DNA from 4 places in the Methylomusa anaerophila genome. Region 1 is predicted to be linked to each of the others. Evidence: riboswitches for the same ligand, from Rfam matches in the RefSeq annotation. Region 1 holds a riboswitch; each other region holds the start of a gene.
What was found. A riboswitch is a leader RNA that binds a small molecule or an ion and turns the genes downstream of it on or off. The one in region 1 is predicted to bind S-adenosylmethionine.

Region 1 (5,611 bases):
GCGATATCACAGTGGTGACATTTAATGACGTGACCGCATTCACGACACATAATGAAAGTGGAATAGCCGCGGCGATTAAGAAGAATTACAGCTTGCTCACCCTTGGAAAATGTTTCACTAAGCATATCTTGCATGGCCGGCGAGATAACTCCCCGCCTTCCTTGCGCTAATTCATTTCGCATGTCTACAACCGTAACGGGTGGGAGGGGAACGCTGTCAATTCTTCTGGTTAGACAAACAAGACTATGCTCACCTTGCAATGCTTGAAAATATGTTTCTACTGAAGGAGTGGCACTTCCTAAGATCACTACAGCTTCTGAAAACTTCGCCCGGGTTAAAGCCACCTCTTTGGCATGGTATCTGGGTGCTTCTTCTTGTTTGTATGTAAATTCGTGTTCTTCGTCAATAACGATTAAGCCCAAATTGTCTGCCGGTGTAAATATGGCGGATCTTGCTCCAATTACAATACCGGCTTGATTACATCGCAACCGTTGCCAGGCATCATATCTTTCCCCCAGGGATAATCTACTGTGAATAACGACAACATCATTATTAAAGGCTGCCTTAAAACGGGAGACAATTTGACTGGTTAAGGCAATTTCCGGAACAAGAACAATTGCTTGCCTTCCTAAGTTTCTGGCAGTACGTACTGCTTCTATATACACTTGTGTTTTCCCGCTGCCTGTGACGCCGCGAAGAAGAAATGATTTAAATTTTTTTTCTAATATAGCGGGTATTATTTGGCCCAGGACCTGTTCCTGGTCTTGGGTGGGCTTAAGTTTGGGCGCGGAAAATTCTCTGTCTGCATAACTATCACGGATTATCTGGACTTGCTTGGTATGGATCAGTCCTAATTTGACCAGTCTTTTGACAGTATCAAGGGTGATGCTTAATTGACGCAATTGACTGCTGTCAAGGCTGTTGTACTTAAGGAGCTCTTCAATTAACCGGAGTTGAGCCGGCTTTCTTTTTGAAGTGGCGTTAATGGTATTAATAGCTGTTGCCGCATCTACAGCAAGTGAGTATACCGTGGTAAGGCGCGGAAGACCGGATTTATATATTTTACTGTGTTTACAGAGTATTTTCTGGCGCAGTAAAGATTTAATTATATCTTCTAAAGAAGAATCGCTGATTGTGTGCCTAAATTCCTTTCTTAATTCCGATAATTTCAGCGGTCCTTTTTTATATATGTGTTCAATTATCTTAAAATTATCCTTATTATCATTATCCTTGCTTGCCTCCTTAAGTTCAGCCAGTTGTACTTCACTGACACTGTCGGCAATCTTGTACAACTCCTGAGTCTTTACCCCTGCTTTTCCAGGAATAAACATTCTATAAGATTCAGCTAAAGAAGTTAAATAATACTCGGCCAACCATTCGGCAGTTTTAAGCATGTGATTGCCAAACCAGGCGAAATCGTCCAGAATGTCAGTGATCGGTTTTAAAGCAGTTTCATCCCTTTCCGATATATCCGATATATTAATTATAAACCCTTCCACAGTGCGTTGACCGAATGGTACTATGACCCGCCAACCTATATCAATATAAGCATAATGATCCGGAATGATGTAAGAAAACGCTTTATCAATATTGCGTGTAGGTATATTGACTATGACTTGGGCAATCTTTTTCATTTTACACCACTTAAGTTATAAGTTTATATAAGTTTTATGGTTGGAAAGAGCTATAAAGAGAGGGGACTTTTTAAAGTCCCCTTTCATGTCAACTCAATAATTATATTCGCGTTGTAAAGTCAAATACCTGCTTTTTTAGCTTCGGTGAAAGTAGTGGACACAATATCCCATTCCATACCGGTATCCATCTCTAATCGTTTGTAAAACCGCTTTAATCTGCGTTTACCCAGGCCCAAAGGGGAAAAATGAAGTCGCATTCGAGACATGTTATTCTTGAATCGAGTAGCCAAGGGATTGTAGGGTTTCTTCAATGTAGCCGCTGGGCGTTACAGATGAGTCATAATCGACAGAGACTTGTTTACCAGTTAGATCAATCTTTACTGATACAACGCCGTGTAAATGGGATAGGGTATGTTCTATGCGCTCGCGGCAATGATCGCCTTTTAGGCCGCCGACGCGGAACACTGAACGGTTTAAGGTATTTTGATCAGCCAATGGTAGTACCTCCTTTGATGACGCTTGTTCACCTAGCAATCTTAGTATTACCATAGACTGTTATGAAATATGTTAGCTCTTAGATATTGGCTTCTTTGCGTAGAATTTCAGCTTTATTAGTACGCTCCCACGGTAAATCAACGTCTGTACGGCCAAAATGGCCGTACGCCGCTGTTTGCCTATAGATTGGGCGCCGAAGATCCAAGGATTGAATGATGCCTGCTGGTCTTAAATCAAAGTGCTTATTAATTAATTCTACAATTTGGTCTTCATCAATTTTGGCCGTCCCGAAAGTTTCTACCATAACAGAAACAGGACGGGCGATACCAATGGCATAAGCAAGTTGTATTTCACATTTATCAGCCAGACCGGCAGCAACAACGTTTTTTGCCACATAACGGGCGGCATAAGCTGCGGAGCGGTCTACTTTTGTTGGATCTTTACCGGAAAATGCTCCGCCGCCATGGCGGGCCATACCACCGTATGTGTCTACAATGATTTTACGGCCGGTAAGACCGGCATCACCTTGAGGTCCACCCACTACAAATCTGCCGGTAGGATTAATATAATATTTTGTTTGGGCGTCAAGAAGTTCATGGGGCACAATGGGAGTAATCACTTTGGTGATCAGATCCTGCTCAATGGTCTTTTGGTCAACATCCGGACTATGTTGTGTAGACACAATGATGGTGTCGATTCTAACCGGTTTTCCGTCTACGTATTCTACAGTGACTTGCGTCTTTCCATCGGGACGAAGGTAAGCTAAATCGCCGTTTTTACGAACTTCGGAGAGGCGGCGGGCTAGCTTATGCGCCAACGAAATCGGCAGAGGCATATATTCCGGCGTCTCGTTTGTTGCATAACCAAACATCATTCCCTGGTCACCGGCGCCGATCGCTTCAATGGCATCCATTTCTCCCTGTTTGGCTTCCAGTGCTCTATCTACACCAAGCGCAATATCTAAAGATTGCTCATCAATTGAAGTGAGCACGCCGCAGGTTTCAGCGTCAAACCCGAATTTAGCCCTGGTATAACCAATGCTTTTTACTGTTTCACGTACAATTTTCGGGATATCAACATAGCAATTTGTAGTGATTTCACCAACAACGTGGACTAATCCGGTTGTTATTAATGTTTCGCAAGCCACGCGACCCATAGGATCCTGTGCAATGATAGCGTCAAGTACACTGTCGGAAATTTGGTCGGCAATCTTATCAGGATGTCCTTCGGTTACAGATTCTGAGGTGAAAAGTACACTTTTTTTGGTCATTTAAACATATTACCTCCTTATCGTATCAAAAAAAGAATAAAAAAACTCCCGAAGGGAGGTGATTTTGTCACTCTCCCATCTTGCGGAAATCCGCAGGAATTGGCACCGTTTTGGGCAATTTGCCGCCCAAGGGTTGCCGCGGTTTCATCGGGCCAGTCCCTCCACCAACTCTTGATGAGAATTGAATATGTAATTTACACCATAAAAATTTTAATTTATATCCGCATAAAAATCAAGTTAAATTTATCATTAAATTATAGATTTTATCTAAAATGACAGCTGAAAGCTCGGTTTTCGACATTTGGGGAAGCTCCTCCACCCTTCCGCTGGGGTAAAGGAGTTTAACAATATTAGTATCGGCGTCAAACCCGGCGCCTGGTAGAGTAACGTCATTGGCTATTATCATATCAAGCTTCTTAAGTCTAATTTTTTCTGCAGCATTGGCAATTAACTCTTCTGTTTCGGCTGCAAAACCAATTAATAACTGATGTTTTTTCAACGTTCCCAATTCTTTTAATATATCCGGGTTTTTGGCAAGCTGTAAGGTTACTATTTCACCGGTTTTTTTAATCTTTTGTTCTTGCGGTTCGAGGGGGCGATAATCGGCAACAGCCGCCGCCTTGATTACAATATCCACTTGATTAAAATTAGCCAGGACGGCTTCGCGCATTTCCTGAGTTGTTTCAACTTTAACAAATTCAACCCCCGCAGGCGGAGAAAGGCTTACTGGCCCTGAAATTAAGATTACTTCTGCCCCCCGGGATTTTGCAGCCTGCGCCAGCGCATAACCCATCTTGCCGCTGGAACGGTTTCCTATATAGCGAACCGGGTCGACCGGCTCACGAGTTCCGCCGGCGGTGATCAAGATTCGCTTACCTGTAAAGTTGTTCCCTGTATTAAGTAAACCCAGTGTTTTGTCAACTATTACCGACGGCTCCGGTAAACGTCCTAGTCCTTCCACGCCGCAAGCCAGCATTCCCGAATCAGGTTCCATCACTTGATAACCTAAATTGCGTAGCTTGGACAAGTTATGCTGTGTAATCGGATTTAAATACATGTTGACGTTCATAGCCGGGGCCAGCAAAACCGGCGCCTTCGTAGCCATTACTGTAGTGGTAAGCATGTCATCGGCGATACCGTTGGCAATCTTGCCAATGATATTAGCGGTAGCCGGAGCGATTAGAAATATATCGGCTAGCGTTGCCAAAGCAATATGTTCAATATTCCACGTTTTCGGATCTTCCCACATGTCTTCCACAACTGGATTACCGCTAATTTCTCTAAACGTTAAAGGCGTCACAAAATGAGTTGCCGCTTTCGTCATTATGACATGTACCCGGCAGCCGGCTTTTTTAAGCCGGCTGACAACCTCTACGCATTTATATACAGCAATTCCGCCCGTTACTCCCATAACAACATTTTTGTACTGAGACATTCTTGCCTCCTACTTTATACCTGTTTTGGTACGTTCGTATGTAATTCTTCCATGAGATACTTCTTCAAGAGCGATGGTTACCGGCTTATTTGATTTGCTTTCAACAAGCGGTGACTGTCCGTCCATGATTTCACGGGCTCTCTTGGCAGCAAGAACCACTAGCGTATATTTGCTATCCACTTTTCCTACAAGAATATCTAGCGAAGGATGAATCACGGAGTTCCCCCCTGTTTTAAACTATAAATCTTCTTTTCTCACACAACTGTGGCGGAAAAAATTCTCAATTAAGTTGTGATTGCGCTGCACTTTACATTTTTCTGCTGCAATAATGGCTTCAATATTCCTTACGGCAGAAGCTATTTTATCGTTAACAACTAAGTAATGATAATTATAAACGCATGATAATTCTTCACTGGCGCAACCAAGCCGTTTTTTTATTGAATCCGGGCTATCCGTACCGCGTTTATTTATACGCTCTGCCAACTCATCGGAAGAAGGAGGAATTATATAAATATATACTCCCTCAGGAAATTTTTCTTTGACCCGCATAGCACCCTGAATATCAATCTCCAGTACAACATCCTTACCACTTTCTAATTGCTCTGCTACATAGCGGCGGGGAGTTCCATAGTAATTTCCGTAAACTTCTGCCCACTCCAGTAAATCATTCTGTTCGGCCATTGATTCAAACTCATGTTTTGAGAGAAACCAATAATTTATTCCATTAGCTTCTCCGGCGCGAGGCTGGCGGGTGGTTGCTGATATTGAGTACTGTAA
Region 2 (5,611 bases), 370 kb from region 1:
CTGACAAATGCTTTTTTGCCGGCAAACATTGGCTTAAGCGGCTCCAGTGCGGCATAGAGTTCCGCTTCTTCCGCCGCGATGAGTTCTTCTGCCTGGTCGCCGATATTGAAAAACCCGGCTACATCCCTTAACCATTTACCTGTGTTTTCGATACCGATAGGCATATGCCTGATAATAAACGGAATACCATATTTTTCTTGCAAGTGGTTCAACATGTAATCATCGTGAGTCGGGCAAGTGCTTACCGACAGGTCCGCCTGGGTCATGCGCCGCATGTTCTCAGGATCGGCAAACACGGGAAACACATTTACATCCAGCTTAAGGGCTTTGAGAAGCCGCTCAAGCTCCACTTCATCCCCCCGCCCCATCGACGACATATTCATTAGATTGACGGTGTGTACCGACTTTTCCGCATCATTTTTTTCTGCTGCCGCCGGCAATAGCGTTCGGCCAATGGCATGATAAACAGCATCATATGCTGTAGCCCATATTTTTGTCTTAAAACCTTCGCAATGCACCGGCAATATTTTCGCCTGAACCTCAGACCGGACCTGCTCGGCTATACTTTCCACATCGTCACCGATAATTCCCGGCACACAACTGGCCACTACAAAAATAACGGCCGGTTTATATCGCCGGTCGGCTTCGATAATAGCGGCAGCCAATTTCGTCTCGCCACCGCCGATAACGTCAGTTTCTGTAAGTCCGGTTGACAGCCAGGTGCCGTCTTTGACCACGCCCCAACGTTGATTGTTGCCGGCGCGGACTGCCGCATTGCCGCCATGGCTTGAGGAGCCGCATCCCAGTCCCCCGTGCATGAGCACCACACTGTTTGGTATACTGTTCATTGTACCTAAAGCAGGTAAAAGCAGACAAATGGAGTTCTGGGTAAAGGTCCGTTCCCCGTCAGGCTGACAACATCGCATTCGGCGGCAGGCCAATTCTCCCAATGCCGCCCCGTCGGCAATGCAGGCTTTTAGCCGGTCTTCCCGCCTGGGGGGCTCTTTTAGCTCAAAAAAACTCATAGGTAAGACATCCTTTCTCACTGACATGGCGTTATATTGTAGTTTTGTAGTTACGAAGCTTTAAAGCCGAACTCGGCCAGTTTCTTTTCCAAAGCGCACCAGGACCGTTTTGCGTAGACTAGCGGGATTTCTTGCGCTTTAGCCTGATTTTTTATTACCTTTGCCATGTTGTGATTCACATAGTCGGTAAACACTAATATAAATTTCGCCGCTTTCGGAATATTTAATCTCTTGATTTTTCCGGGATTGCGCCCGTCAACATGGGTAATCTCAGTAACGCCTAACTCGCGCAGTTTTTCTTCTATTGTCCCTAAATAATCCGCGCCAATGACCATCACCATCATTCCCATTCTCTCCTTTCATTAAATATTCCGGTACCGACCATAGCAAGTAAAAAAAGGCAACCGTTTCCTTCAAGAAAAACGGTTGCCTCTGGTTAACCAGTCAGCCGACTTAATTCCTTTTCAATTACTCAGGTTAGCAAATGCCACAAAAGGTTTAGCAAAAAGATAGAGAAATAGCATTTTCCATAAACTTGTATCCGCTATCTAGGAACTGCCACGAACTGCTTAGAAATCGTTAGATGCTTCCGTTGCATATGAAAAAGACTTATTGAAAACTAGCTTAATAATTACTTGTGAATAAGCATAGTCAGACCGGGCGCGACGACGATTCTAATTTTGTTAGCTTAGCATAATAGTCTGTGCGGGGACCTCACTCCAGCGTATTGGTTGTACGCTGGAGTGAGGACCGCAGGAGCAACGACGCAGATGACGGTTTATAAGCAGTTCCCCACTTTAAGCCGATAATTTATTCTTCTTCAAACAACGGGGTTGATAGATACCGTTCACCGGTATCCGGCAGTATCACCACAATATTTTTCCCTTTGTTTTCCGGTCTCAGGGCCAGTTGCGTCGCTGCGAACAAGGCAGCACCGCTGGATATTCCGACTAGTAAGCCTTCTACTTTAGCCACTGTCCTGGCTGCCGCAAAAGCCTCTTCATTTTGCACTTTATAGATTTCGTCAAGGACGTCACGGTTCAGAACTTCCGGCACAAACCCCGCGCCAATTCCCTGAATTTTATGAGGGCCCGGATTGCCGCCGGAAAGTACCGGCGAATCCGCCGGCTCTACGGCTATAACCTTCACGCTGGGTTTACGCTGTTTCAACACTTCGCCCACGCCGGTAATCGTTCCGCCGGTACCTACTCCGCCTATAACTATATCAACTTCACCATCGGTGTCATTCCAGATTTCCTCGGCGGTAGTTTTGCGGTGAATTTCCGGGTTGGCCGGATTTTTAAACTGCTGGGGAATAAAAGAGTTGGGAGTTTCCTTTGCCAGTTCCTCAGCCCGTTCGATGGCCCCTTTCATTCCTTTCGCCCCGGGAGTAAGTTCCAGTTCGGCGCCCAGTGCTTTAAGCAACTTGCGCCGCTCAATGCTCATAGTCTCCGGCATAGTAAGAATCAGTCTGTAACCCCGGGCCGCTGCTACGAAGGCCAAACCGACACCGGTGTTACCGCTGGTAGGTTCGATAATTACGGAATTCTTGTTAATCAACCCTTTGTCTTCCGCAGCTTTGATCATGGCAAGACCAATCCGGTCTTTAACACTGCTCAGCGGGTTAAAGTATTCCAGCTTGGCAATGACCTTGGCGCCTACATTTTTGGCAGCATTATAGTTTTTCAATTCCAACAGGGGAGTATTTCCGATTAACTCAGTTAAATTTCCGGCAATTTTAGCCATACTAGTCATCCCTTTCTTAAATAAGCTCGTAGCTATTCACCCTCGAGCTATTATGCCAGTTATCTTCTGTCAGGAAACAGCAAGAGGCAATCGTGGCTGTTAAAACAACCGCCGACTGCCTCCGGTTTTCCGGTCAGCAAGAATTTAATTAACTTTAAAGTAACACATAAATTATATTTTGTCAAGCAAAAACTTACCAGCGGCCTTGGTCTTTTTCATGCATCATACAACAATCGTCATACAACAAACCAAACTTTTTAAATATTTATCTTGACACTTACATCCGTCTATGGCAAAATAAAATGCAATAAACTTAAATAAATAACTTATCAAGAGTGGTCGAGGGACTGGCCCAATGACACCCGGCAACCGGCATATTGCAAGGTGCTAATTCCAGCGGAGCAATCCGAAAGATGAGTTTTCGTGCGCAAGCCACGGTTCTTCTTTCGGGAAGAACCGTTTTTCTGTAGGCGAAAACCAAAACAAGCCAAAACAAGTAGGGAGGATATCTATTCATGAAGTTTGCCACCAGAGTAGTTCAGGCCGGTCTAGTTACGGATAAATCCACCGGCGCCATCAGCACCCCTATATATCAAACAGCCACCTTTCGTCATCCGGCTTTAGGCCAAAGTACGGGTTTCGATTACTCCCGCACGCAAAACCCAACACGAAAAGCAGTAGAGGAAGCAGTGGCCAATCTGGAAGAAGGACATGCGGGATTTGCTTTCGCGTCAGGCATGGCCGCCATTACGGCAATTCTTATGTTATATCGCCCCGGCGACCATATTATTCTCACTGAAGACTGCTACGGCGGAACCTACCGGATCCTCGACCAACTCTTTACCCAATTGGGCCTTGCTGCAACATTCGTAGATACAGCCAACCTTGAAGAAGTCCGCAGTGCCATCCGCGCCAACACCAGGGCAATCCTTGTTGAAACCCCCACGAATCCGCTCATGAAGATTGCGGATATCCGGTCTATTGTTTCGATAGCCCGCGAAAACTTCTCACACCCTTTGGATATCATCGTCGACAATACCTTTTTGTCCCCTTATTTTCAGCGTCCGCTCACTTTGGGCGCCGACATGGTGATACACAGCGGCTCCAAATATCTCTCCGGACACAATGACGTAGTCTGCGGCATTGTGGTCACCGGCAAACCCTGTCTGTCGGAACGAATCGGGTTTATACAGAATGCTACGGGATCAATTCTTGGTCCGCAAGACAGCTGGCTGTTGTTAAGAGGTCTGAAAACGTTGGCGCTACGTATGCGCGAACACCAGGAAAATGCTGCTAAAGTAGCCAACTGGCTAAAAAAGCATCCCCATGTGACCGCTGTTTATTATCCCGGTCTGCCGGAGCACCCCGGCAAAGATATTCAGGAAGCTCAGGCATCGGGCTATGGCGGCATGCTTTCGTTTGCAATTGATCATCCCGGTCTGCCACAGCAAATCCTGCGTAAGGTTAAAGTATTTCAATTTGCCGAAAGCCTGGGAGGAGTAGAATCACTCATAACCTTTCCCTCGGTTCAGACCCATGCCGATATGCCTTATGAAATGAGGAAACGGCTGGGGATCAATGAATGCCTGCTGCGAGTATCCGTAGGTATTGAAGACGCCGACGACTTAATCGCCGACTTGGAACAAGCTCTAAGTAAATAGTAAATAATTTTTTTAAAAAACGAGGGATTGCCCAGCGGGCAATCCCTTCTTATATTCCGTCGCCGTTGACTCCGGTCATCTTAGTAAATCTATACTTTTCCGTTTTCTCAACTTGCGTAATTTCTCCGGCTTGAACCTGGATGGTGGCTTTACCGTATTCAAGCCCTCTTACCGCCGACAAGATACGCATTCTTAAGTCTGTAGTATTACCGGGAGACTTAATCCAGTCCTTGTTTGTTTCAGAATACGTCACCATATCACATACCCGAATCTTTTCGATTTTTTCAATTTGAATGACTCTTGAATCCTGAACGACCAAGGTGACTGAGCCAAAGTTAATGTCGGTTATGGCTTTTTCAATAAGGGTAAGTACATTGGAAGGCAAGGTTTTATCTGCTACCTGTTTCACTTTTGCTTCCCTTTGCATCAATTGTATTCCCCTCCCTAAGATTGCAATACATCTCTCTAAGCAAGCATATATCTGTTTATTTCAACAAAAAAATACAGGCGAAGCCAGTAAACAAGCCGCATCTTTTCCGTAATATTTGTAAAAGGAAAATCCCCTCATCCGAGGGGATAACATCCCATTCATCCTTCGATTCCCAGGATTGATATCCTGTTGGGTTTACACCGCTGCATTTATAACTTCGCTTACCGGGTGTCATCGAGCCATTCCCTCAATCGCTTTTGACAAAAATCCAGTTAGCTATATGTTTTATTGACTACAATGATATCCAAATCCCATTTGTTTGTCAATACAAAGTTAAAGGCTAAGGATTGGCGATAAAATCCTTAGCCTTTTATGTTTTCAGCCCGGAATACTGCCGCTCGGTCCCCCCTGATTTAAAGCCGTCCGGAGCTGACTTATGACTTATGCTTTTGGAAGAATGGCTCAAAAAACTCTGGGGTCATGCCTGTTTCCGAATACAATTTTTCGCAAAGTGCCATGATCGGCTCATAGGATTGGGGTTCGGATAACAACACCATATGATTGGAAGCATCCACATCCATCATATAGAAATGGGGCATCTCCCGTTCCCATTCTTTCCAGTAGTTTGTATGGGTTAATGAATTTAATGAAGTTTCGGCAGCGGAAAGATAAGGTTCTAATGCTCCGTAAAATAACCCATTCCTATTACGGAAATAGTAGCACTTTACCGTTTGCGCATCAGGCAGCGG
Region 3 (5,611 bases), 1.2 Mb from region 1:
TAGTTGATCTTTATTTCGCCAAAAGCGGCAAACGGTATAGAAGTCTTGGCTGCGCCCCCTGTACAGGACAAATAGATTCTAATGCAACTACCATTGACCAAATTATTGAAGAACTAAAAAATACCAAAGTGAGCGAGCGGGCCGGGAGGGCTCAGGACCAGGAAGACTCCTACGCCATGCAAAAATTGCGTAAAGACGGTTATATGTAAAGCTATGTAGGAGTCAGGAGTCAGAATTCAGGAGTCAGAATGAGAACCGGCAAATACATTTGAAGACTTGCCGGTATGGCAGAAAGCGCACTTGTTAAATTGCTGGAAGCGTATTCGCGCAGCATTCAAAAATTCCGGCCACTGAATTCTGAATGCATCAATATAACAATCATATGCCGGATGGGAGGCCAATAGAGGATGGACACAGATCGGGAAGTACTTAACGTTGTTGTTGTCGGTCATGTAGACCATGGGAAGTCTACAGTTATCGGCCGGCTGCTGTATGATACCAAGTCCTTGCCGGAAGGGGCAATAGACAGGGTAAAAAGAATTTCCAGGGAAAAGGGCAAACCTTTTGAATATGCCTATCTGCTGGACGCGTTCGAAGAAGAACAAAAACAGGGAATTACCATTGATACCACCCAACTGCAGTTTCACACCGACAAACGGGATTATGTCATTATTGACGCGCCGGGGCACAAAGAATTTCTTAAGAATATGATTTCCGGCGCCGCCAGCGCCGAAGCGGCGCTGCTCATTATCGACGCTTACGAAGGGATTCAGGAGCAGTCGCGCCGGCATGGATATATATTGTCGCTGCTCGGTATCCAGAAGGTCTATGTGCTGGTTAACAAAATGGACCTGATCGATTATTCGCAGGAAAAGTTTACCGAGCTGAGAAGTGAAATGAATGAATTCTTGAATAACCTGCACGTTTATCCACTCAGGTATATACCTGTTTCGGCATTTTACGGCGAGAATATGACTGCCCCCTCGGCTAAAATGCCTTGGTTCAAAGGGGAACCGCTTTTAAAAGCTATCGACTCTTTCGAAAAGGACAAGGGCCTTGAGCAGAAGGCATTACGCTTTCCCATCCAGGATGTGTACAAGTTTGACAGCAGGCGGATCATTGCCGGTAGAATCGAGTCAGGTACATTGACTGTCGGTGATGATGTTGTAATATTACCCAGTGCTAAGGCGACAACAGTGAAAACCATTGAGTACTGGGCCGAAAGAGATAAAAAAAGCAGGGTATCCGCCGGCATGTCGGTTGGAATTACGGTTGAGGACGAGTTCTTTAACCAGCGGGGCGAGTTCGTTGTTCATAAAAATGACGTACCGCATGTTGCGGACATTTTTCGGGCCAATTTGTTTTGGCTGGGGAAAAACCCTCTCGTGAAAAACAAAGAATACAAACTGAAGCTGGTAACCCAGGAAGTTGAATGTGAAATTTATTCGGTACTAAAAGTAATCGACGCTACGACATTGGCGGCGGTTGACGACGCCCAGGCGGTAAAAACAAATGATGTAGCGGAAGTTATTATCCGGACCAGGAAGCCAATCTGTTTTGATGAATTTAAAAATAATCCAATTACCGGCAGGTTTGTTCTTGTCGACGGTTACAACGTCAGCGGCGGCGGAATTGTCTCGGGGCTGTATACTCAAATACAGACAGTTACGAAGTTTGTGAAGAATGAAGCCGCAATAGCGATGGAGGTCAAACTTTTTGACGAATATTTCTATATCCTTGCGGAAAGCGCCATAAGAAGGTTTGCGGCCAAGGCGCATACCTTCGCGGTGGGAGATGTAATTCCTGCCATAGGGAGAACATACGAGTACCCTGAAGATTTTGATGTTCTGGATCTGGAGACCAAGCTGGTGGCGGTTATCAGGAACTTCAAGCTTAAAGATATTGTCAGTTTTCCGGGATATTCCCATAGTTCGGTACCGATACTTGACGCCAACGGTGCTTGGATAAAACTGGATTCTGTCGGCAGTTTTCAAAAGTTTGCAGCGGAAATTGAATTATTAGATACTATAAATGGTGATCAGCTAACCGTGTTTGCCAACAAGTGGCTTGAGTTCTCCAAATTCAGATATATCCAATACAGACAGGCAGGCAGCGAATTGGACAGTGAGTATCACATATAACATAACCCTGCCTGTACCGCGCGAAACTGACAGAAATGCCCCTCAGTTCTGAAAGAAGAACTGTGGGGTATTTCTTACAGGCGGGATAGATCGAAGGGAGTCTCCTGATAGACGTAATAATTGAGCCAGTTGGAAAAGAGCAGGTTGGCAGTGCTGCGCCATATGACAACCGGCGTTTGCGCGGGGTCATCGTTGGGGTAGTAGTTGCAGGGGACGTGAATGGGCAGTCCCTGGGCAACATCACGGTCATACTCGGCTTTGAGGGTAAGGGGGTCGTATTCGGAATGACCGGTGATGAAAATTTGCCTGCCTTTCCGGTCGGCTACGGCGTAAACCCCGGCCATAGCCGATTGGGCGAGTATACGTACGGCGGGGACTTTTTCGATGTCTTCCCGTCTGATCTCAGTATGTCTGGAATGGGGTACATAGAAGATATCGTCAAGACCGCGAAATAGTTTCTCCTCTTCAATAACACATTTTTGGTGAGGAAAAATACCGAACATTTTTTGCGGCAGATCATGCTTGGGAATGCCGTAGTGATAGTACAGGCCGGCCTGGGCCCCCCAGCATATATGGAAGGTTGAGTAAACATGGGTTTTGCTCCATTCCATAATCTTGCAGAGTTCATCCCAGTAAGCTACCTTCTCAAAAGGCATTTGCTCAACCGGCGCGCCGGTAATGATCATACCGTCATACTTTTTGGATTTCACAGCGTCAAATGTTTCGTAAAATTTAATCAGGTGTTCCTGGGGAGTGTTCGTGGGCGAATAAGTGGCAGTATATATAAAATCGACATCCACTTGTAAAGGGGAGTTGCCTAATAGACGCAACAACTGGGTTTCAGTAGTAATTTTCGTAGGCATAAGATTTAACAATAGTATTTTAAGCGGGCGGATATCTTGGGAATATGCCCGGTTTTCATACATGACAAAAATGTTTTCGCCTTCCAGGATGTTAGTAGCAGGCAGGTTGTTAGGAATTTTTATCGGCATTTTTTGTCCTCCTTTTTTGTGGCAACAACAAAGGCCTCTTTCCGAGGAAAGAGGCCTTAACGCGCTTTCCTCTTATCTGTCAGGATTTCTCCTGCTGGAATTAGCACCACTGCAGTTGCCTGCCGGTTGCCGGGTGTCATCAGGCCAGTCCCTCGACCACTCTGGATAAGAGATTTATTCACTTGAATGTGATTTTAGCATGGAAAACATTGAGTGTCAATAACCATTACAGTGAGGTTGTGTTCATTCTGTGATAATGTCACCTTGTTCTATCTTTGGTTTCGGACTGTCCCCTGACTCATTTAGCTGGACCTGCCGCAGTTTCAAATTTAATACAAATTTAACATTTATATGTGCTAAACTGGACGAAAGTCCTATAGAAACAGGATTAAAACTTTGGTACTATAAATAAAGTGATATTAGGATAATATTGGAATACCTGTTATAAACAACGAATTCATGCATAATACGCTAAAATTCATTATAATTGCCAGGGAGGCGAGCATGAACAAGCAAGGATGCTGTGATGCAATCACCAGAATTTTAAAATCAAATAAGGCCAGGATGGCCCTGGCGGCAATCATCCTATTTTCTGTCACCGCTAGGCCAAAGAAATCGACCCTGCCGACAAGGAAGAACTGAAACGGCGTTCCCAAGCGGAAGCCTTGGAACGACAACATAGGGGACAGGAGAAAGACGTATTTCTACAACAGCAGTCGCCGGCTGAGAAAACAACCGTTTTACCCCGAGGAACCCAGTTTCCTCATCAACGACCTTGTCCTCGAAGGAGACAAGGTCGATCACTTTCCGTGGGCCAAAAACATCCTCAAGCCATATCGCGGCCAAGTCAAGAACGGCAGCTATGACGTCTTCGCCGGCCGGCTACAAAACCGAAAATCTTACCTTTGGCTTACCCTTACCTATCCAATGTGATCACGAAAAATGAGAGGTGAAAAACAATGCTTTGCCTGCGAACCAATAATCAAACCACCACCCAACGGCGCCAAAGCCTAAAAAAATGGCTGATCTGGCTCACCGCCATCCTGCAGCTGTGCCAGCCAACCCTGGCCGGCGCCAGCGCCATCGTCGACAAAAGCGCGCCGGGAAGCAACCGGCCCTACGTAGAATTCACCGCCAACGGCCTGCCAGTCGTGCAAATCACCACCCCGTCAGCGGCCGGCGTATCCCGCAACATCTTTCAGCAATTCGACGTCTTTTCCCAGGGACTCATCCTAAACAACTCCCGCGACATAGTAAGTACCCAACTGGCCGGCTATATCGCCGGCAACCCTTTTCTCCTCAAAGGATCAGCCCGAATTATCTTAAGCGAAGTCAGCGGGCCCCAAGCCAGCCATCTGAACGGCTATACCGAAATCGCCGGCCAAAAAGCCGAATTCATTCTGGCCAACCCTAACGGCATCTTTGTAAATGGAGCCGGTTTTATCAACACCAGCCACGCCACCCTCACCACCGGCGCCCCGGTATTCGGCGGCGACGGCAGCCTAAGCGCCTTCCGGGTAAGCGGCGGCCAAATCAGCATAGACGGCGCCGGACTCAACGGCGGCGACACCGACCGGGTGGACCTCATCAGCCGGGCGGTAACCGCCAATGCCGGTATCTGGACCAACGAACTCAACGTCGTCACCGGTGCCAATGAAGTAAAATATAACTCGTTAACCGCAGCCAACATTACCCCTGACAGCAACAAACCCGCCGTAGCCATAGACGTAGGCGCCTTAGGCGGCATGTACGCCAACAAAATCTACCTTGTCGGCACCGAACAAGGGGTAGGGGTGAACAGCCAGGGAATAATTTCGGCAATCACCGGCGACCTAACCGTCACCGGTGAAGGCAAAGTCACCCTTGCCGGCAACACAACCGCCGGGGAAAATATCTATATTTCCGCGCAAGGCGGCCTCGATACCCAGGACCTAGTATACGCCGCAAAAAGCGCCAACCTTACCACCCCGGCCGGACTCACCAACGCCGGACTCATCGCCGCCGGAGAGCACACCACCCTTACCGCAGCTGCCGTTGACTCAACCGGCACAATCGGCGCCGGCATAAATAGCGACGGAACCATCGCCCCAAACGGCGACATCAACATCACAACAACCGGCAGCACAAAAGCCGGCGGGCAGAACACAGCCGCCGGTAATCTAACCATTCGGGCCGCAGCCGTCGACCTAAGCGGCGCCAACACCTACGCCGGTCAAAACATAAACCTCACAGCCCGGACGGGGGACATTGCCAACACCGGCGGGACAATACAAGCCATGGGCAGCCTTAACGCCAAAGCTAACGGAACACTCAGCAACGACCAAAACCCCGTCGGGACCAAAGGACAGCTCCAGGCCGACCAAATCACCATAACCGCCGGATCCGTCAGCAACATGGGCGGCGTAATCAGCCAAACCGGAACAAAAACCACCCTGATAACAGCTCAAGGCACGATCAACAACTCCCGGGGAGAAATTG
Region 4 (5,611 bases), 1.2 Mb from region 1:
AACAATATATTTTTTAGGTCTAGCCATAGTTTCACCGCCGTTTTCTTTTAGCGTAACATAAAGCGGGATTATAAGCTAGCACTCTTGTTTAAATATCAATATGTCACTACACTAGTGCTATTGTTGGTGCAGCAGCGTCTAGTACAGTTGGCGATGCGCAGACGGGTGCAAGTACGGCAGCTAGTGGAACAAAAAATAATGACGAGAATGTGCACGAAGTAACCATAAATGGAGTAACTTATCTAGCTGCAGGAATTTCTGTTATTTTAATTAACGGACAGAAAAGTTTAGTTGATGATACTGGTAAAGCGATAGCATGGTTTTCTGAGGCAGGAACATGGATAGCTAATGAGGCAAGCAGTGCATAGAACGATTTTGTTCTCTGGGCAAAAAGGGGTTCTAATAATCTGGGGTATGATGAGAATGCTTCAGGGCCTCACACTACTTATAAGCGAGATCCAGTTACAGGAGAGGTAACGAATTACAGAAGTTGGGATGAGGCAGACCCTCGTAATCCAAATCCATTTGAACCTGGAATAGGTTATGACGGACAAGGAAAATCGCACTATAACAAAGAAACTGGTGAATGGGTAGATACACCTCATGTTCATGACCCGGATGCTCCTGGTGGGGTTAGAAAACCTAATCCTGAAGAGATTCCGGGGGGAGGAGATGAATAATATGAGTTTAAAATGGCTAGAAACTTGGTATAAAAATCATTGCGATGGTTCGTGGGAACATTTATATGGAATAAAAATTGATACATTAGATAATCCTGGATGGAGAATCCATATTAACTTGTTTGATACTGAGGTTGAAAATAAGGATTTCAAACCAGTAAAAATTGAACGGACAGAGAGTGACTGGGTACATTGTACTGTTAAAAATTATATTTTTCAAGGAGCAGGAGGACCGGAAAATCTAGAAGAAATCTTAGAAGTTTTTAAGATTTGGGTAACTCATTAGAACATAACAAAGAGGTCAGTGGACGTAAAAATTGAAGTGCTCCCTGTCAAGTAGACAGTAGAAAAAATAAAAGCTCTATGATGCCAACTTTGCGTAAAAGTTGGCATCACCTTTTTTATGCAGTTGTATGACTCCGATAGCGTCTGTACTCTAACGGTGTCATGCAATTGGAGTCGTTTTTGATATCGGTGATTATTATAGTACTCTATATATTCACTGACCGCAGTTTCCAGCTCATCGTACGAACTGAACTTTTTGAGATAATACATCTCTGATTTCATCATTCCCCAGAATGCTTCCATGGGACCGTTGTCTATGCATCTTGATACCCTAGACATACTTTGTGTCATTCCGGCATCAACAAGCTTTTTATGAAAGGCCTTACTTGTATATTGAAATCCCCTGTCACTATGAAAGAGGGGAGTTGCATCAGGATATTCTTTATGAGCTATGTCAAAGGTCTTAGTGAGTCGGGGGACGGTTCGTTGACTCAAAGCCCTCTACGGCTACCAAACCTACCAGGATCTTAACCAAATCGGTAAACAATTTAAAGACGGTTTCACCGCCAAAGACCTGAGCAAAGGTATCGGTGTCAGCATCAGAGGTAGAGTCGAGGGACGGTTCTGTGACTCTATTCGCTATTGTCCCGGCAAAGAATATAATATCTGCCTCGGCGACTTAAAAACCCGAGGGAACGACAGTATGCGTCAAAAACTTATCAGCAAAGTGAAAAGAGAATCGAGTCTATCGATCCATCAAATTGCTAATTTTTTGGAAATATATAAAATCTAAAAAAGATTTACATTAGGGACTATTTTCTTTTGGTTAAATGTGGTATTTTTAAAATATACTTATTCTTTAACCAAAGGAGCAGGGTTACACATGGAATCCTTAGATAATCGTCTAATTGCAGTAAATCATGCAATGAAGAATTGTAAAAACCGACGCCTGTTTGAGCGCTACCAAACCATAAAACTTTACTTGGAAGGTTATGATGTTCCTCAGATCGCCAAAATCACCGGTCGTTGTTTGAAAACAGTCTACAATTTTCTCAACGCCTATCAGACCGGTGGCCTTAAGGCCCTTGCAATGAACTTCTCTCCCGGCAGACCCTCTTTTCTTACCAAGGAACAAAAACAAGAAATTCTTGATGTCCTGATCCATAAAAGACCCGAGGATGTAGGTTTTCCGGCAGAGATGAACTGGACAGGACCCATCCTTAGAGAATGGATAATTCGCACCTTTAATGTAGAATATTCTCGAAGTGGAACCAATGTATTATTGCACGAACTGGGCTTTACCTGTACTCGTCCAACCTATACTCTTGCTCATGCTGACCCAATTCAACAAGAAGAATTCAAAAAAAATGGGAAACCCTGAGAGCCGATCTTTTGCATGACAAAGTTGATCGTATTTTGTTTCAGGATGAATCTATGATTCGGGATTATCAGGCTATCGCCCGTACTTGGTTTCCAAAAGGGCAGCAACGCATTATCCCAACTTACGGTAAGCATCAAGGTATTAAACTTTTAGGCACGCTTGACTATGAAAGCGGCGAAATCTTTGTAATCGAAAGTGACCGTTATGATGCCGAGGTCTTTTTGTCCTTTCTACAGCAGATCCTTTTGAAGTATCCAGGGGAAAGAATTGTAATCATTCTCGATAATGCCAGAATTCATCATGCCAATCTCTTACAGCCATTCTTAAAGAGTAACAAGGATCGTCTTACCCTTGTTTTTTTGCCGCCTTACAGTCCCAATCTTAATCTAATTGAAGAATTCTGGGGCTGGCTCAAGCATTCTTGTATCTACAACGTTTTTTATCACTCAACCAATGAAATTCGCCAAAGGATTCAAAGGTTTGTCGCTCAAATCAATCAAATGCCTTTAAAGGTCATTGATAGGTTGTGTTGTTCTTTGTAAATCTTTAATAGATTGTATATAGATAGAAACATAGTTGGAATACTATAGCTGTTTTAGCTGCAGAATGTTTAAATTTGTATTATTTTCGAATTTTTAGGGTAAAAAAGATGATTTTTTATGTTCTTTTTAGCTGAACGAAAGTCTAGAATGTAAATTGTGTGTACTTAATGTATACCTAATATAAATGTGTAATATCCAATTGGATGGGAGGAGATACTGTCGGAATGCGTTACATTAATGATGATATTCTAGTAGCAGTCAAGAAACCTTCAAAATTACCCGTTTTACAATACATTCCTAATGATACCAGATCTATACAGGATATCGTTGGCGATCCCATGAAATATATTAATTTTCAGAATGATATAATGATTGTAGCTTATAACAATGAAGGAAAGCCGCGAGATCTTCCTGTTAATTTCGAATACAATAATGATGTAATAGTAGGTACTTGCTTCTTTGTCGGCAATATTGGCGGATTTTCTTCACTTACCGAAGAACAAATTGGGACAGTCTTGAATAAATTTGGATAATAAAGAGGAATATTGGCAGAAATGGTTAGCAAACAGAGAAAGTACAGGGAAATTAAATTTCATGCCGACAAAATAAGCGGGAGTCCATAAAGCTGGATATCTCGCTTTTTTTAATCTTGTTAGGGATACACTGGAAGCAAATTAAGTAATAAAGCAAAATTAAGCAAAATTAAGTAATATTGACATTCAATATTTCCTGTGCTAAAATTGTAACTAATTGAATGAAAAATGGCTCTTATCCAGAGTGGTCGAGGGACTGGCCCGATGACACCCGGCAACCGGCAGGCAACTGCAGTGGTGCTAATTCCAGCAGGAGAAATCCTGGCAGATAAGAGGAAGGTGTGAATTAACCCCTTTCCTCGGAAAGGGGTTTTTCTTAATTCCGGCCGGACGGTGGGCAGCATTTCGAAACCATAGCAGAAAGAGGGACTATAATGATAAACAATCTTCATTCCATCCCTGAAGAACAAAAAACAACCGATTCCGATCCAGAGAAACCCAAATATAGTACGGAAGTGACTATCATAATACGTGATGGACAAGTCATAAAATTTGACCAGAAGATTAGACTGCCTTCCGTAGAATGCACAAATGGTGACGGAATATAAGAAAAATATGTTTTTATGGTATTTATTTTTTAAATGTGGTATTATTAATTCTGAAAATAAAGTATTGAGCAACTGATTAGAAAACTAAAGGCTAAAAGATTTTCTGTGCGGGAGTCTTTTAGTCTTTCCTATTATATTTATGTCAGTCTTGCCGCAATGCTGGGCGTAAACCTTGTGGGGCTGGGAGTCGTAATGATGCGTTTTATGGGGGCGGGGAGTATGAGTTTTTCCAATGAACAGATGGAGAGATACGCAAGACATATTATTTTGAAAGAAGTCGGCGTCAGAGGACAGCAAAAGCTGCTGGCATCTAAGGTGTTAATCATCGGCACCGGCGGCCTGGGCGCGCCGGCGGCCATGTTTCTGGCCGCTGCCGGAGTCGGGACCATCGGTTTGGCAGATGGCGACGCGGTGGAGCTAGCCAATCTTCAGCGGCAGATTATTCATCTGACGAAGGATATCGGCAAGGCCAAGGTACTGTCGGCCCAGGAAACAATCAACGAGATAAACCCGGATGTAAAGGTGATTATGTACCAAAAAGCGGCTGATGCGAGCAACGTAGTTGATATAATCAAGGACCGGGACTATGACTTCATCATCGACGGTACCGATAACTTTCCGGCGAAGTTCTTAATCAATGACGCCTGTGTTATTACCGGCAAGCCTTTCTCTCATGGGGGCATTATCCGGTTTCAGGGACAGACTCTGACTTATATTCCGGGGCAGGGTCCTTGCTACCGGTGTATATTTCACGCTCCGCCGCCGCCTGATGCTGTTCCCACCTGTAAGCAGGCCGGGGTATTGGGGGTAATGGGAGGCGTAATCGGAACCATTCAGGCAACGGAAGCCATTAAATATATACTGGGCGTCGGAGAACTGCTAAATGGTTATGTTCTTACCTATGACGCCCTGGAAATGAATTTTCGGAAAGTAAAGCTGCCACGGGACAGTAACTGCCCGGTATGCGGCGAAAATCCGTCCATCACCAAACTTGCCGATTATACGCACCCGGCATGCGAAGCCTGCATCTAAAGAAGGTGTTGGACTGATAATCGCGAATAAGCTCAATATCAAAAAATAATTGTTAGTCGAGGGGGATCATAATGGCGCAAGTTAATTACCAGGAACTTAAAAAAGGCGGGTTCATGAAGCAAATTCAGAAGGACCGCTTTTCCCTGCGGTTAAGGATTGTTGGCGGACATATCACGGCCGAACAACTGAAAAAAGTCTATGAAGTTGCCCAGCAGTATGGACAGGGCTATATTCATATGACTTCAAGACAAAGTATTGAAATACCGTTTATTAAATTAGAGGATATAGATACAGTGAAAAAAGCCTTAGCAGAAGCAGGAGTGCAGCCAGGGGCCTGTGGACCGAGGGTTAGGACAATAACCGCCTGTCAGGGGGCCACGATTTGTCCCCACGGTCTTATTGACACTACGGCACTTGCGAAGGAATTCGATGAGCGATACTATGCCAGGGAACTTCCCCACAAATTCAAACTGGGGATTACCGGCTGCCGGAATAATTGTCTGAAGGCCGAAGAAAATGACCTTGGTGTAAGAGGTGGAACCGAGGTTAA

Region 2: another riboswitch for S-adenosylmethionine. It lies ahead of MAMMFC1_RS20320 (trans-sulfuration enzyme family protein); the one in region 1 lies ahead of metK (methionine adenosyltransferase).
Region 3: another riboswitch for S-adenosylmethionine. It lies ahead of metA (homoserine O-acetyltransferase MetA); the one in region 1 lies ahead of metK (methionine adenosyltransferase).
Region 4: another riboswitch for S-adenosylmethionine. It lies ahead of MAMMFC1_RS12835 (HesA/MoeB/ThiF family protein); the one in region 1 lies ahead of metK (methionine adenosyltransferase).

Annotation. Positions count from the first base shown of each region.
Region 1 is NZ_AP018449.1:4,043,937-4,049,547, reverse strand. It holds gene priA (primosomal protein N') at 1-1,634, opposite strand, end outside; gene MAMMFC1_RS21625 (hypothetical protein) at 1,754-1,900, opposite strand; gene MAMMFC1_RS18410 (heavy-metal-associated domain-containing protein) at 1,902-2,129, opposite strand; gene metK (methionine adenosyltransferase) at 2,209-3,399, opposite strand; SAM riboswitch class I at 3,472-3,580, opposite strand; gene coaBC (bifunctional phosphopantothenoylcysteine decarboxylase/phosphopantothenate--cysteine ligase CoaBC) at 3,632-4,834, opposite strand; gene rpoZ (DNA-directed RNA polymerase subunit omega) at 4,844-5,050, opposite strand; gene gmk (guanylate kinase) at 5,072-5,611, opposite strand, start outside.
Region 2 is NZ_AP018449.1:4,417,088-4,422,698, forward strand. It holds gene MAMMFC1_RS20305 (nitrogenase component 1) at 1-1,025, opposite strand, end outside; gene MAMMFC1_RS20310 (DUF2325 domain-containing protein) at 1,076-1,369, opposite strand; gene cysK (cysteine synthase A) at 1,836-2,771, opposite strand; SAM riboswitch class I at 3,095-3,191, shown strand; gene MAMMFC1_RS20320 (trans-sulfuration enzyme family protein) at 3,287-4,432, shown strand; gene MAMMFC1_RS22060 (YezD family protein) at 4,482-4,859, opposite strand; gene MAMMFC1_RS23025 (beta-ketoacyl synthase N-terminal-like domain-containing protein) at 5,297-5,611, opposite strand, start outside.
Region 3 is NZ_AP018449.1:2,826,927-2,832,537, forward strand. It holds gene cysD (sulfate adenylyltransferase subunit CysD) at 1-209, shown strand, start outside; gene MAMMFC1_RS12765 (sulfate adenylyltransferase subunit 1) at 408-2,141, shown strand; gene metA (homoserine O-acetyltransferase MetA) at 2,216-3,133, opposite strand; SAM riboswitch class I at 3,203-3,305, opposite strand; gene MAMMFC1_RS21505 (hypothetical protein) at 3,638-3,775, shown strand; gene MAMMFC1_RS12775 (two-partner secretion domain-containing protein) at 4,093-5,611, shown strand, end outside.
Region 4 is NZ_AP018449.1:2,849,153-2,854,763, forward strand. It holds gene MAMMFC1_RS12810 (helix-turn-helix domain-containing protein) at 1-27, opposite strand, end outside; gene MAMMFC1_RS21510 (hypothetical protein) at 210-368, shown strand; partial or broken gene MAMMFC1_RS22935 (hypothetical protein) at 399-680, shown strand; gene MAMMFC1_RS12815 (immunity 53 family protein) at 682-966, shown strand; partial or broken gene MAMMFC1_RS22940 (transposase) at 1,082-1,394, opposite strand; one part of gene MAMMFC1_RS12825 (IS630 family transposase) at 1,849-2,344, shown strand; one part of gene MAMMFC1_RS12825 (IS630 family transposase) at 2,344-2,888, shown strand; gene MAMMFC1_RS12830 (DUF3846 domain-containing protein) at 3,113-3,421, shown strand; SAM riboswitch class I at 3,654-3,756, shown strand; gene MAMMFC1_RS12835 (HesA/MoeB/ThiF family protein) at 4,135-5,061, shown strand; gene MAMMFC1_RS12840 (4Fe-4S binding protein) at 5,133-5,611, shown strand, end outside.